One region of the Thalassotalea castellviae genome, then DNA from elsewhere that is predicted to be linked to it. Evidence: predicted binding sites of a transcription regulator. Region 1 holds the regulator's gene; each other region holds the start of a gene.

Region 1 (3,205 bases):
ACTTAACATGGATTCGTTGTATTCGTTTGCATTAAATTCAGGGATCTCAATTGCGATATTAACGGGAGTGCCAGGGAAAGAGTTGACCAAATGAACATTTGCCTTGATCAATTTTGATAGATTGATCGCTTCTTCTGTTATTTTTACATTTAAAGATTGATGCTCTGCTTCAGCACTGCCTACATTGAGTGCCGCGACAATATTGCCATTCATCGGCCATAAATGATCTTTCACTAATAAAACAGGACAGGGACATTTTCTTAAGATATGCCAATCAGTTGGCGTGAATATGACTGATTTTAATTTATCGTGCTGATGTGTCCCTTTAATGACTATGTCATAGCCATTATTTAATACTTCTTCAATAATGGGTTCAAAAGGTCTATTGTGCCAAATTACTTTAGTATCTATTGCAATATTATCGTGTGGTAAAACGTTAATTAACTCATTCAACCATTGAATACGATCATTAATTAACGAGTTGCGCATAGCTTCACGCTCATCGTTTGACAGCATGGTAGTCATCTCATAAGAAAAATCATATATCGAAAGGAAAGCTGTGATGGTGGCCTGAGTTTGTTTGGCTAATTCAATCGCTCTTTTTAAGGCTTTTTGATCTTCAGTGGTTGGATCTATGATTGCTAATATTTGATGATACTTTTCCATATTCGCTCCAGAATAACTCATGTTAATGATTTACTATCAGTATAGTTATATTCTTATATAACACATAGTTGAAGATTGTTTTAAATCAATAAATTGGTCGTATTGAAGGAAAAGTTAAGCAAGCAAATACTTTACAGATGTTTGAGAAATATTTACGCAAGGAAAAGTATGTGGGAGAGTGATCTGCTGCTATAGCGCAGCACAATCTTCAAGCTTATCGCTGTCTAAAATCGTAATAAGCTTGCCATCAACTTTAATTAAGTCATTTTTATTGAATCGATTCAATAAGCGACTAATTGTTTCAACCGTTAAGCCGATATAATTGCCAATATCACTGCGAGTCATCGTCAACCTGAACTCAGTGGCTGATAATCCCCTAGCGTGATAACGGGCGCTTAAGGCACATAAAAATGTAGCAAGACGCTGCTCAGCATTCTTACGGTTCAATAAAGTTAACATTTCTTGATCATTTTTAATTTCAGAGCTCATCATACGAAGGATTTGCTTTTTAAGCTTTGGCATATGATTAGATAAATTATCTAAGGTATTATAGGGGATTTCACAAACCATTGAAGTTTCTAATGCTTTTGCAAAGCTCGGATGTTCAGACTCTGCTATGGCATCAAACCCTAATAAATCTCCTGCTAAATGGAAGCCGGTAATTTGTTCTTCACCACTTTCGTTTACCGTAAACGTTTTGAAAGTGCCAGAGCGTATAGCGTATAAGGACTGCATAGTTTGACCATCTTGAAAAAGCTGCTCACCTTTATGGATAGGGCGTTTCCGGTCAATGATTTCATCAAGGGTTTCTAACTCTTTTTCATCAAGAGAATACGGTAGACAAAGTTCACTGATGCTACAATTTTGGCAATGAATATGTTGTTGTGATGCGCTTTGATTCTTGTACATATTTTCCTTAACATCTAAGTTAATTATCCACTTCGAGTATGGTATTAGAACATTTGTGTATATGCAAATTTTAGCGTCAAGATACCATAACTTATTAGTAATAACGCCATAGTTTTTCTAAAATAATTATTTTGCATTAATAGCTTTATAAAAGTAAAACCAAATGAAACCGTCAATAACGCAGGTAAAGTACCAAGCCCAAAAAACATCATGATCAAACCTCCTTTTATTGCGTTGCCGCTGGCTAAAGACCAGGTTAATGTTGAATAAACTAAACCACATGGTAACCAACCCCATAAGGTACCTAAAAGGAAAGATTTCTTTACACTCTTTATCGGAATTATCTTTTTACTTAAAGGCGATAAGTGTTGCCAAAGGTGTTTACCAATTACTTCAACTTTTGATATCCATAATAACCATTGACCAATGTATAATCCGAGCAAGATTAAAAAAATACCGGCAATAATTTTTAAAGTGACAATAGGAAATCCTAAGTGTTTAATTGCGAGTGAGCCGGTTAAACCTGCGATAGCACCTATCAAAGAATACGAAAATATTCGCCCTACGTTATAGCTTAATATAAAGGGGGTTTTGTTTATTTGTTGCGGTAATGCAGACGTAAGCATGGTGGTAATGCCTCCACACATCGCAATACAATGACCACCACCTAATAAACCGATGACGAAGGCTGATAGAAAATCTAATTCCATACAAAGACAATATCTTTCACTGACAATCTTGGCTGGAGGTTAACATTATTCATCACAGGTAAAAACTATTTATCACGTTTCAAAGGTTCCTAAAGAATGTTTAACGACATAAAATAAACAATCATTTTTGGCGATAAACTTGTTTGTTGTTGCTTTAAATATTCTCAAATGAGTTGCACAGACTAATTGATTGTCTCGTAAAGTGAAAAATTCGTCGATAACGTTTTCTTGATCTTCATTTAATAATTGCAAATTTTTTAACCCTTTTGAATCTAACCAACCTAGCATTTGACCTTGATGAGCGCCACCATAATTAAATTGCTCAATATTATCTAATAACGTCACACCACATTCACCTTCATAGTGATGGCTATAGGTTAGTTCTACATTGTTTTTTAACGTTAACCGTAAGGGTTTACAAATTATCTCAACGGATTTTTTTTGTGGGTAATTAACGTTTGGCGGACATTCAGCGATGTTTTGTATTCCTTCAAAAGCGACTTCATGCGCTTGTTCGTCATTACTGCCTCCACACTCAATTGTTATGGTTGGACAACTAAAAGCTTGTTCAGTTAATGCGCCTATTTGTAAGCCTGATAAAATTACCGCATCGCAAAAAAATGAAGTTAACGCGATTTCTTTCATTGATAACGTCGGCGATACAGCAAAAGCAGGACTTGAACCCGAACAGTTATGTAAGTCAACGACGAATTCAGGGGTTACTTCTCTAATGGCTTCTTCAATGAGTCGAGCTCGAGCATAGTAACCATCATTTCGTGAAATACCAAAACAGCGATTTAGATCAATTCCATGCGGTAAAAAACGTTGACTTAGTAACGGGCTGGCATTCGCGGCCTCTACTGAACAAATAATAAACCTAATATTCGTTTGCGGTGTCGGTAATTCCCCTAAGGAAGTCA
Region 2 (3,205 bases), on a different contig from region 1:
ATTGCTAAAAAGTTTGGTTTAGATGAAAAACTCGTTGAAGCTATTAAGTTAGCCGCACCATTACATGACCTAGGTAAAATCACCATCCCAGAGCAAATCTTGCATAAAGCAGGGAAGCTCGATGAAAACGAATGGGATATTATGAAAACCCATAGTGAATCTGGCGCTCAATTATTGACAAAATCAAAAGCCAGTATCGCGATGGTAGGGGCGAAATTAGCGCGTTATCATCATGAAAATTGGGATGGAACGGGTTACCCAGAAGGTTTACAGGGAGAAGCAATTCCTATTGAAGCACGTATTGTCGCTATTGGTGATGTGTTTGATGCTTTAGGATCAGAACGTAGCTATGATAAACCTTGGTCAGCGTCAGAAATTAAAGCTTATATTATTGAACAAAAAGGGAAAAAGTTTCAGCCAGCACTCGTCGATATTATGATTAATAATTTCGATGAGTTTTGGTCAATAAGAAATCGTTTTCCTGATTAATCAATACTCTGTACTCGATGCTTGGCAATGATATTTGCACAATGGCTTACTACGTTATGGGCTATACTGGGTAGTTGGTCTAAATCTAGTGCATCGATAACGTTTTTAACTGCTAATCCTAACTCTGTGTTGCCTTCGATTTTTAAACGTCGTTGAAAAAACAAGGTATCAGGATCTTCTTTTCTACCTGCTATCAATAATAAATCATCGCCATTTGCAAAAAAGCAGACATCTGCTTTTTTGCTATTTTTTGGTGCCATGATCAAGCGATCATTTTGAAAACTTAACAGCCAAGAAATCCCCAAATCATTGATGTTAATGTTTAACCAGCTCCCTTGTAAAAAGTCAAAATCACCCTCGTTAATAGCGTCAGAAAAAATAGAATGTAAAATCGGTAATAAACATGCTTTATGAACAGAGTCAGGAATTCGTGTTAATACCGGTGTTAAAATACTGGGCAAATTGTTTAATAATTTGGCGCCATAATTTGCTGTGAAATGACTACATGGAATGAGATTCCTCACAACGGACCCTTGTTTAAATAAAAGTTTTGGTAGGTGCTATGGTAGCAATAGCGTTCAATTGTTATCTGTTACAGATCAACTTTTAGTGAAAAAGTTCTACAAATAAAAACCGAAAAGTTTGTTTTAAGTCAAACCCTCATCATTGAAAAATCGTTAAATTGCCGCTGGTTATTCTACTGAAAAAAGACGTGTATGGAATTATTATGTCCGGCGGGAAATTTTCCTGCCTTAAAAACAGCAATAAATAACGGCGCAGATGCGGTTTATATTGGTATGAAAGGTGATACTAATGCCAGACACTTTGCCGGATTAAACTTCACAGAAAGTAAATTATTAAAAGCTGTTGACTATGTTCATCAGCGAGAGAAAAAGTTACACGTAGCCATCAATACTTTTGCACATCCCGCAGGTGAAATGCGTTGGCGAAAAGCTGTTGATGATGCCGTTGCCATTGGGTGCGATGCTTTAATCATTGCGGATTTAGGCGTGTTAGATTATGCAGCAAATAAATACCCTGATATCGAGCGACACGTTTCTGTGCAAGCATCTACAACGAATATAGAAGCTATCCGATTTTATCATGAAAACTTTGAAGTAAGTCGTGTGGTGTTACCTCGAGTATTATCTGTGCAACAAGTCAGACAATTAGCCCTTAAAACTCCAGTACCGTTAGAAGTATTCGCTTTTGGTAGTTTATGTATTATGTCGGAAGGGCGGTGTTATTTATCTTCTTATATGACAGGAGAATCTCCTAATACCGTTGGAGCTTGTTCACCAGCTAAATATGTGCGTTGGCAAGAAACTGATAAAGGTTTGGAAAGCCGGCTAAATGGTGTATTGATCGACCGTTATCAACCGGATGAAAAGGCTGGATATCCTACGTTATGTAAAGGTAAATTTGCTGTAAATGAAAACGTATATCATGCACTAGAAGAGCCAACCAGTTTAAATACCCTTGCCTTGATCCCTCAACTAGCAAAAATGGGCGTAGTTTCGGTCAAAATAGAGGGCCGACAACGTAGCCCTGCTTATGTTGAACAGATAGCAAAAACATGGCGTAGTGCATTAGATAGTTATCAACGATCTCCCGATAAATTTGAGGTAGAAAGTCGTTGGATGGATTCTTTAGCAAAGTTATCAGAAGGGAAACAAACCACGTTAGGTGCTTATCACCGTCAATGGCAATAATCGATTAAACAAAGAGAGTTAATAATGAAGTTTTCCCTCGGAGCCAGTTTGTTCTTTTGGCCTAAAGATCAAGTTGAAACATTCTATCAGCAAGCAATAAATAGTGAGGCTGATATTATTTATTTAGGTGAAACCGTTTGTTCTAAACGACGAGAGTTGCGCGTAAACGACTGGTTTGAATTAGCTAAACAAGTAGCAAAGTCAGGAAAGCAAGTGGTTATATCAACAATGACTTTATTGGAATCCGCGGCTGAAATTCAAACACTAAAAAAATATTGTACGAATGGTGATTTTTTAATTGAAGCCAATGATCTTAGTGCCGTACAAATATTGCATGAAAATAAACTACCGTTTGTTGCAGGGCCAGCCATGAATTGTTACAACCTTTCAACGTTAAAAGTATTGCTTAGGCAAGGGATGTTCCGCTGGGTTATGCCTGTTGAATTATCGAGTGACTGGCTCAGTTCTTTATTAGAAAAAGCGGAGCAATCTTCGATTCGCAATCAATTTGAATGTGAGGTGTTTTCTTGGGGTTACCTCCCTTTAGCTTATTCTGCCCGATGTTTTACAGCCCGATCAGAAAATCGAGCTAAAGATGACTGTCAATATTGTTGCATTCATTATCCCCAAGGGAGAAAAATGAAGAGTCAGGAAGGTGAACAAGTTTTTACTTTAAATGGCATTCAAACCATGTCCGGCGATCAATATAACTTAGTTAACGAAGTTAATAATATGCAAGCGATTGGTGTTGATATTGTCCGAATAAGTGCCGATAGTGAACAGGCCTTCAATAAACTAAGCCAATTTAAGCGGCAATTGGTCAACCCGCAATATATTCCATTAGATAAAAACAATGAATGTAATGGTTATTGGCACAAAATTGCTGGGATGGCTAATGTTTAAAAATCTCGGATTAAACCGTGATTAGGCGGATTTATTAAACAAATAAAGCACAGCAGTGCTTAAATTTTTTGCCACTTAAACACAGACAAGGTGCGTTACGT
Region 3 (3,205 bases), on a different contig from region 1:
TATCATTGATACTTTTGAAGTGGTCGATATCTAAAAGAATCATACTTGTAGCAACAGGGTTACGTTTATATTTACTAATTTGCAATTCTGCGACTTCAGTAAAAGCTCTTCTATTTAGGGTTTTGGTTAAGGGATCGGTTTTCGATAAGGTTTCTAATTGTTCATTTTGTTTACTGGTTTCATAACTAAAAGCTAAAGAGCAACTGGCGGTGATCATTAATGTAATTAGAAATGTAGCTAGCATTAAATTTGTTAATAATGGCGCTGCAAGTATCGCTATACCTATTAATGTTAGCAGGCTACTGATTGCGGCTATGCGTACGGTTAAGAAGTAAAAAAGTAAGGCGATGGTTGGATAGCACCAAAATAACTGACTTTCACCTTTCAAATATAGGGTGGATAAACTACCAAAAATCGCCAAGAGACAAAAAAGTATTTTAAGAGTACTTACGTGTTTTTGATGGTAAGCAAAATAACCGATTAAACACATAAGGATGAAAATGGCTAAATCTAACAGTGCCATATCCCATTCTGCTTGTATAAATCTATAAATCGTTAACGGCAGTATTCCGGCTGCCGAAAGTAAAGGCATCACACAAAGAATTCGTTGCTGTAGTGTACTTCTTGCTAACATTCTAATATTATCTTGCTTGGTTATTTCATCTAAATTTTAGTATAGCAGCTATGATGTAAATTAATTTTGATTGCATTATTTTTAGTTGTTATTAAATAGGTTAGGTTTTATTTTGTCATCTAAACAACAAACGCATCTCGGTCGTTTTATTCCCGCGATTAAACACAGTCTTTTGGGATTAAAAGCGGCATATCAATATGAAATAGCTTTTAGACAAGAAGTATTTTTGCTCATTATTTTATTGCCAAGCGCTTTTTATCTAGCCAATGACTTTATCGAGTTTTGTTTATTGATCTCTTCAGTTTTGGGTATTTTGATTGCCGAATTACTTAATTCTGGCATTGAAGCGGCAGTCGACAGAATTAGTCTTGAACATCACGAATTAAGTGGTCGTGCAAAAGACTTAGGCTCTGCAGCTGTTTTTGTTGCGATAATATATTTTGTTTTAGTATGGGGTTATAAAATTTTCACTTTGCTATAACGCTAGTCAATTCTTTCAAATTCATTCCATTGTTGTAAATTATGACACGCTTTTTGTTTATTTAAGCTATTGCGTTGCTAATATGTTGAATGTAGATGAGATTAGTCTCGAAGTTTGCGCTAGGTCAAATTTTTTAAAGTAAACACTCTATACAATCGTCTTAATTCTAAACCTTACTTTTATTATGGATATTAAGATGAGAAAAAATATTATTACTTTAGCCGTATTAACAACTCTTTCACTTTCAGCATTAGCAAGTGATTATAAAGCAGGTGATATCGTTGTTCGTGGTGGATTAACTATGGTTGACCCAAATAGTGATAAAGCGGGTGTTTATGTTGAAGCATTAGGAGGCAATACGCCTTTATCTATTGCTGTTGATGACAATACGCAACTTGGCTTAAATGTCGTTTACTTTTATGACCGCAACTGGGCGGTAGAAGTATTAGCAGCAACACCTTTCACCCATGATGTTACTATTTATGATCCTCAAGGGGTTTCTGAAGAAATATTTGGAACGAATGTTGATGGTGTAACTTTAGGTGAAGTGACTCATTTACCACCAACCGTTAGTGCTTTATATTATTTTGATAACGCTTCAAACTTTAAACCTTACATAGGTCTTGGTGTTAACTACACTATTTTTTTTGACGAAAAATTCAAAGATACACCTAAGTCACTAGGTTTTAATGATCTAGACTTAGATGGCTCTTTTGGTCTTTCTGCTCAAGTAGGTGCTGATTATCAACTTAACAACAAGTGGCAGGTTAATGCCTCTGTTCGATATATTGATATCAATACGGAAGCTAACTTTAAAATTGGCGATTCAATTAAAGGGTCTGCGGATATAGAAGTAGACCCTATGGTATTTTCAGTAATGCTGGGTTATAAATTTTAAGTTAAATTCTTATAACTCATAACTAAAAAGCAGGCTTTAGTATTCAGTTAATCCTGCTTTTTTGTGTTTTTATCCTTATCATTGTTATATTCTGCCATTATTCTTTTTTATTAAATAGCCGTCATGGATCAATATCGCGTTTTCGGAAACCCTATTAAGCAATCTCGTTCTCCCTTTATACATCAAAAATTCGCTGAGCAAACCCAAGAGCGTTTAAATTATCAAAGTGAATATGTTGAGATAGGTGAGTTTTCTCAAGCAGTAAAGCAACTAATCAATATTGGTGGTAAAGGCGCGAATGTTACTTCTCCTTTTAAAGAAGAGGCGATGGCGTTATGCGATAAATTAACCGAACGAGCAAAATTAGCTGGTGCTGTAAATACCTTGTCATTTATAAATGGCGAAATCTTGGGCGATACAACCGATGGTGATGGTTTGGTTAATGATTTATTAGCAAATAATGTAGCGTTAAAGAATAAGAAAATATTACTGTTAGGTGCCGGTGGGGCTGCAAAAGGGGTGATTCTGCCTTTATTAGAACAATCACCTACACAGCTCGTTGTTGCTAATCGGACTGTCTCGAAAGCCGAAGCAATTATTCAGCAATATCCCGCAAAGCCTATTTTCTGTTGTTCTTTCGAAAAAGTAACTAACTATGAGTTCGATGTTATTATTAATGCAACTTCGGCAGGCTTGAATGGGCAAGCACTTCCTATCTCTGAACAAGTAATACAATCTAATGTAACCTGTTATGACATGACTTACGGAATAGAATTAACGCCTTTCTTAGAAGTAGCAAAGTTACGAAATGCCGCAAAACTAATAGATGGTTTAGGCATGTTAGTGGGTCAAGCTGCAGTGAGTTTCGCCATATGGCGAAATATTCAACCGGATACACAACCCGTTTTAACTTCATTGAGAGAGGAAATGTCGAAATGAATCAAGCAATACTCTTTAATGATGACCTAACGTTTGACAAAACTCATAATGCTTGGTGCTTTACTGGCATCATGTCAGGACAACGTATTACATTATATTTTCATTCTTTTTCTTTAGGACGCTTAGATAATATAGATGCTTGTACTAAATTTGATTTAGAAGAAGTAGCTGAACTCTGGCTCGAAAAAAATGAACCAGAGGGGGATGAGATTCATATACAAATGAAAGCTTAACTTTCGACTTCTTCTAAGTA
Region 4 (3,205 bases), on a different contig from region 1:
TAATAAACTTAAACTAAAAGCAAAAATGGCTAATAATACGGTCCAGTTTCTAAACGTGCCTCGCTTTTCTGTTACTGCTAATGAATGAATTAATGCGGTACCAACTAACCAAGGCATAAAAGATGCATTTTCTACCGGATCCCAAAACCACCAACCGCCCCAGCCTAATTCGTAATATGCCCACCAGCTACCTAAAGCAATACCGAGTGTTAAAAATATCCAAGCGGCAATGACCCAAGGTCTAGCCCAGCGAGCCCAAGCAGCATCTAACTTCCCTACCATTAAGGCGGCAATCGCAAAAGCAAAGCTGACGGCAAATCCTACATAACCAAAATACAACATGGGTGGGTGAATAATTAATCCAACATCTTGTAATAAAGGGTTTAAATCCCGCCCTTCTGCTGGCACCACTGGCCATAATCGATCAAATGGATTTGAGGTTAGTAAGGTGAATAACATAAACCCAACGGCTACCATTCCTAATACGGCTAATACTCTTGCAATAAAAGCTTCGTCCATTCCTTTACTATATTTAGCAACCGCCATTGTCCAAGCCGTTAACGCGAAAACCCACAATAACAAAGAGCCTTCATGTCCCCCCCACACCGCACTTATTTTAAAATAATAAGGCAACAATGAATTAGAGTGGCTGGCAATATACTTGACAGAAAAATCGTCGATAACAAACGAGTAAGCTAAAATAATTAAACTAATCGAGGTGAAAGCAAACATGCCAAATGTTAAAGGTTTAGCGTAACTGGTCAATTTAGCTTGGCCAGTATAAACGCCAATAAGCGGAAAAACGCTCAAACAAATTGCAAATGCCAAACCTATGATTAAGGCAAAGTGGCCTAGCTCAGGAATCATATAAATCTCCGAATGTTATCGGTACTGATCACGTATGAAGGTGATCGTCAGTATCAAAATACGTCTTGAGGGATTTATTCTCAAGTCGATAAAAATTTGCAGCAATGTTAGCACTGTTTATAGGTAAACTTCATCAAAGAGTGACATCTTATTACAAAATTACTACTTGAAACGCTCAAAGTGGTATCAGTGCAGTAATGGTATGATAAATTCATTATCTATAGTAGGATCTAGATCAAGCCATTTAAATTATTTTTCTCTAAAATGATTCAAATTAAAGTTAAGATAACGCCATTAGATCAGATCATTATTTAAATAAATGCCAACACACTCACCTTCATTACTTAACGCTCATCAATTAACGTGCATACGCGAAGAACGTATTCTATTTGAACACCTTAATTTAACCATAAATGCTGGTGATATTATTCAAGTTGAAGGACCGAATGGCGCAGGAAAAACAAGCTTGCTCAGAATTCTCGCCGGACTTTCTCAACCTTATGAAGGTCAAGTATTTTTCAATGATATGGCAATTGGTGATGAACGTGAAATTTACAATCAAAACTTACTTTATATTGGACATTTAGCCGGAATTAAAGGCGAAATGACTGCACAAGAAAACCTTGAATTTTCTTTGAGTTTAAGTGGTTTAGATCTATTAACGGCCGAAAAAACATTAGATCAAGTTGATTTACTTGGTTTTGAAGATGCACTCGCGGCTCACTTAAGCGCAGGCCAACATCGACGTATCGCTTTAGCAAAATTATGGCAAAGTAAAGCGCCTGTTTGGATATTAGATGAGCCGTTTACTGCAATTGATAAAAATGGTGTAAAAAAACTCGAAGAATTAATGGTTAATCACGCCCAAAATGGCGGTTGTGTTATTTTAACGACGCATCAAGACTTATCGATTGACCAAAATTTATATAAAAAAGTCACGTTAGAATATCGTTTCTTTTAAATGAAATATCGAAGAAAAAAATGAATAAACGCAATGACATCGCCATCGAAATAAAAGCCGCTATTTCCTATAAAGAGGTTTTTATGTTGATTTTTAAACGTGATTTAACTATTGCTTTTCGTCATAAAGACGACATTTTGAACCCGTTACTCTTTTTTATTATTGTTATTACTTTATTTCCTTTAGGAATAGGACCAGAATCGAACACACTAGCTAAGATAGCCCCCGGTATTATTTGGGTGGCAGCATTATTATCTACTCTATTATCACTGGATCGATTGTTTAAATCAGATTTTCTTGATGGCTCATTAGAACAAATGCTACTCAGTCCCCATCCTTTATTTATCATTGTGCTAGGCAAAGTTATTGCCCACTGGTGTTTAACAGGCTTACCGATTATTTTTATTGCTCCTTTGCTCGGTTTATTGCTGCATTTAGACGAAAACAGTTATTCAGCTTTACTGTTAACCTTATTGTTAGGAACACCGATTCTTAGTTTTTTAGGTGCTATTGGTGTTGCGCTTACTGTAGGCATTAAAAAAGGCGGCGTTTTACTGAGTTTATTAGTACTCCCTCTTTATATTCCAGTATTAATATTTGCGACCAGTGCTATTGATACTGCGGCAATGAGCTTACCCTATAGCGGACAGCTTGCTATAATTGGCGCACTATTAATAGGTTCTATAACATTATCCCCTTTTGCGGTTAGCGCCGCACTAAAAGTGAGTACCAACTAATGTGGAAATGGCTTCATCCTTATGCTAACCCAGAAGTGTCTTATCACTTCGCCGGACGATTAATTCCGTGGTTTTCTAAATTAACGTTTATTTTGCTTTTTATCGGTTTGAGTTGGGCACTTTTATTTGTCCCTGCGGATTATCAGCAAGGTAACAGTTTTCGCATCTTTTATTTACATGTACCTGCAGCCATTCTTTCGATGAGTATTTATGTCGCAATGGCAATAGCAGCATTATCAAGCCTTGTTTGGCAAATTAAATTAGCCGATGCTTCTGCGGCGGCCATGGCCCCAGTTGGTGCTGTATTTACCGCCATTGCGCTAATCACTGGCGCTGCTTGGGGCCGTCCTACTTGGGGCACATGGTGGATCTGGGATGCCCGCTTAACATCAGAGCTTATTTTATTATTTTTATATTTAGGTGTCATAGCCCTGCACAATGCTTTTGAAGATAAAACACTCTCAGGCAAAGCTGCGGGAATTTTAGCGCTGGTTGGGGTAGTCAACATCCCTATTATTAAATATTCAGTAGAATGGTGGAATACCTTACATCAAGGTTCAACGGTTTCTAAATTAGGCGCACCTTCTATGTCTTCGAGTATGTATTGGCCATTTTTGGTATGCTTTATTGGTTTTATCTG

The links. Region 1 encodes FNR, which switches genes on or off when oxygen is low (the NO sensors DNR and NnrR bind a similar motif). Its sites were predicted from a motif close to TTGATCTAGATCAA; they were not measured.
Region 2: a site for FNR is predicted at 1,132-1,145, ahead of ubiU (ubiquinone anaerobic biosynthesis protein UbiU). Genes of this name have one in related genera too.
Region 3: a site for FNR is predicted at 1,230-1,243, ahead of RM573_RS11575 (OmpW/AlkL family protein). Genes of this name have one in related genera too.
Region 4: a site for FNR is predicted at 1,093-1,106, ahead of ccmA (cytochrome c biogenesis heme-transporting ATPase CcmA). Genes of this name have one in related genera too.

The regions. Positions count from the first base shown of each region.
Region 1 is NZ_JAVRIF010000013.1:39,817-43,021, forward strand. Features, by position in the region: gene uspE (universal stress protein UspE) at 1-666, opposite strand, end outside; gene fnr (fumarate/nitrate reduction transcriptional regulator Fnr) at 856-1,575, opposite strand; gene RM573_RS16950 (sulfite exporter TauE/SafE family protein) at 1,620-2,285, opposite strand; gene RM573_RS16955 (M14 family metallopeptidase) at 2,358-3,205, opposite strand, start outside.
Region 2 is NZ_JAVRIF010000001.1:218,219-221,423, reverse strand. Features, by position in the region: gene RM573_RS00985 (HD domain-containing phosphohydrolase) at 1-489, shown strand, start outside; gene ubiT (ubiquinone anaerobic biosynthesis accessory factor UbiT) at 486-1,013, opposite strand; gene ubiU (ubiquinone anaerobic biosynthesis protein UbiU) at 1,206-2,201, shown strand; gene RM573_RS00970 (U32 family peptidase) at 2,226-3,104, shown strand; gene RM573_RS00965 (YchJ family protein) at 3,139-3,205, opposite strand, start outside.
Region 3 is NZ_JAVRIF010000006.1:838-4,042, reverse strand. Features, by position in the region: gene RM573_RS11585 (GGDEF domain-containing protein) at 1-634, opposite strand, end outside; gene RM573_RS11580 (diacylglycerol kinase) at 747-1,115, shown strand; gene RM573_RS11575 (OmpW/AlkL family protein) at 1,312-2,013, shown strand; gene aroE (shikimate dehydrogenase) at 2,137-2,952, shown strand; gene RM573_RS11565 (hypothetical protein) at 2,949-3,185, shown strand; gene RM573_RS11560 (gamma carbonic anhydrase family protein) at 3,182-3,205, opposite strand, start outside.
Region 4 is NZ_JAVRIF010000002.1:484,729-487,933, forward strand. Features, by position in the region: gene RM573_RS05870 (heme lyase CcmF/NrfE family subunit) at 1-867, opposite strand, end outside; gene ccmA (cytochrome c biogenesis heme-transporting ATPase CcmA) at 1,187-1,828, shown strand; gene ccmB (heme exporter protein CcmB) at 1,912-2,565, shown strand; gene RM573_RS05885 (heme ABC transporter permease) at 2,565-3,205, shown strand, end outside.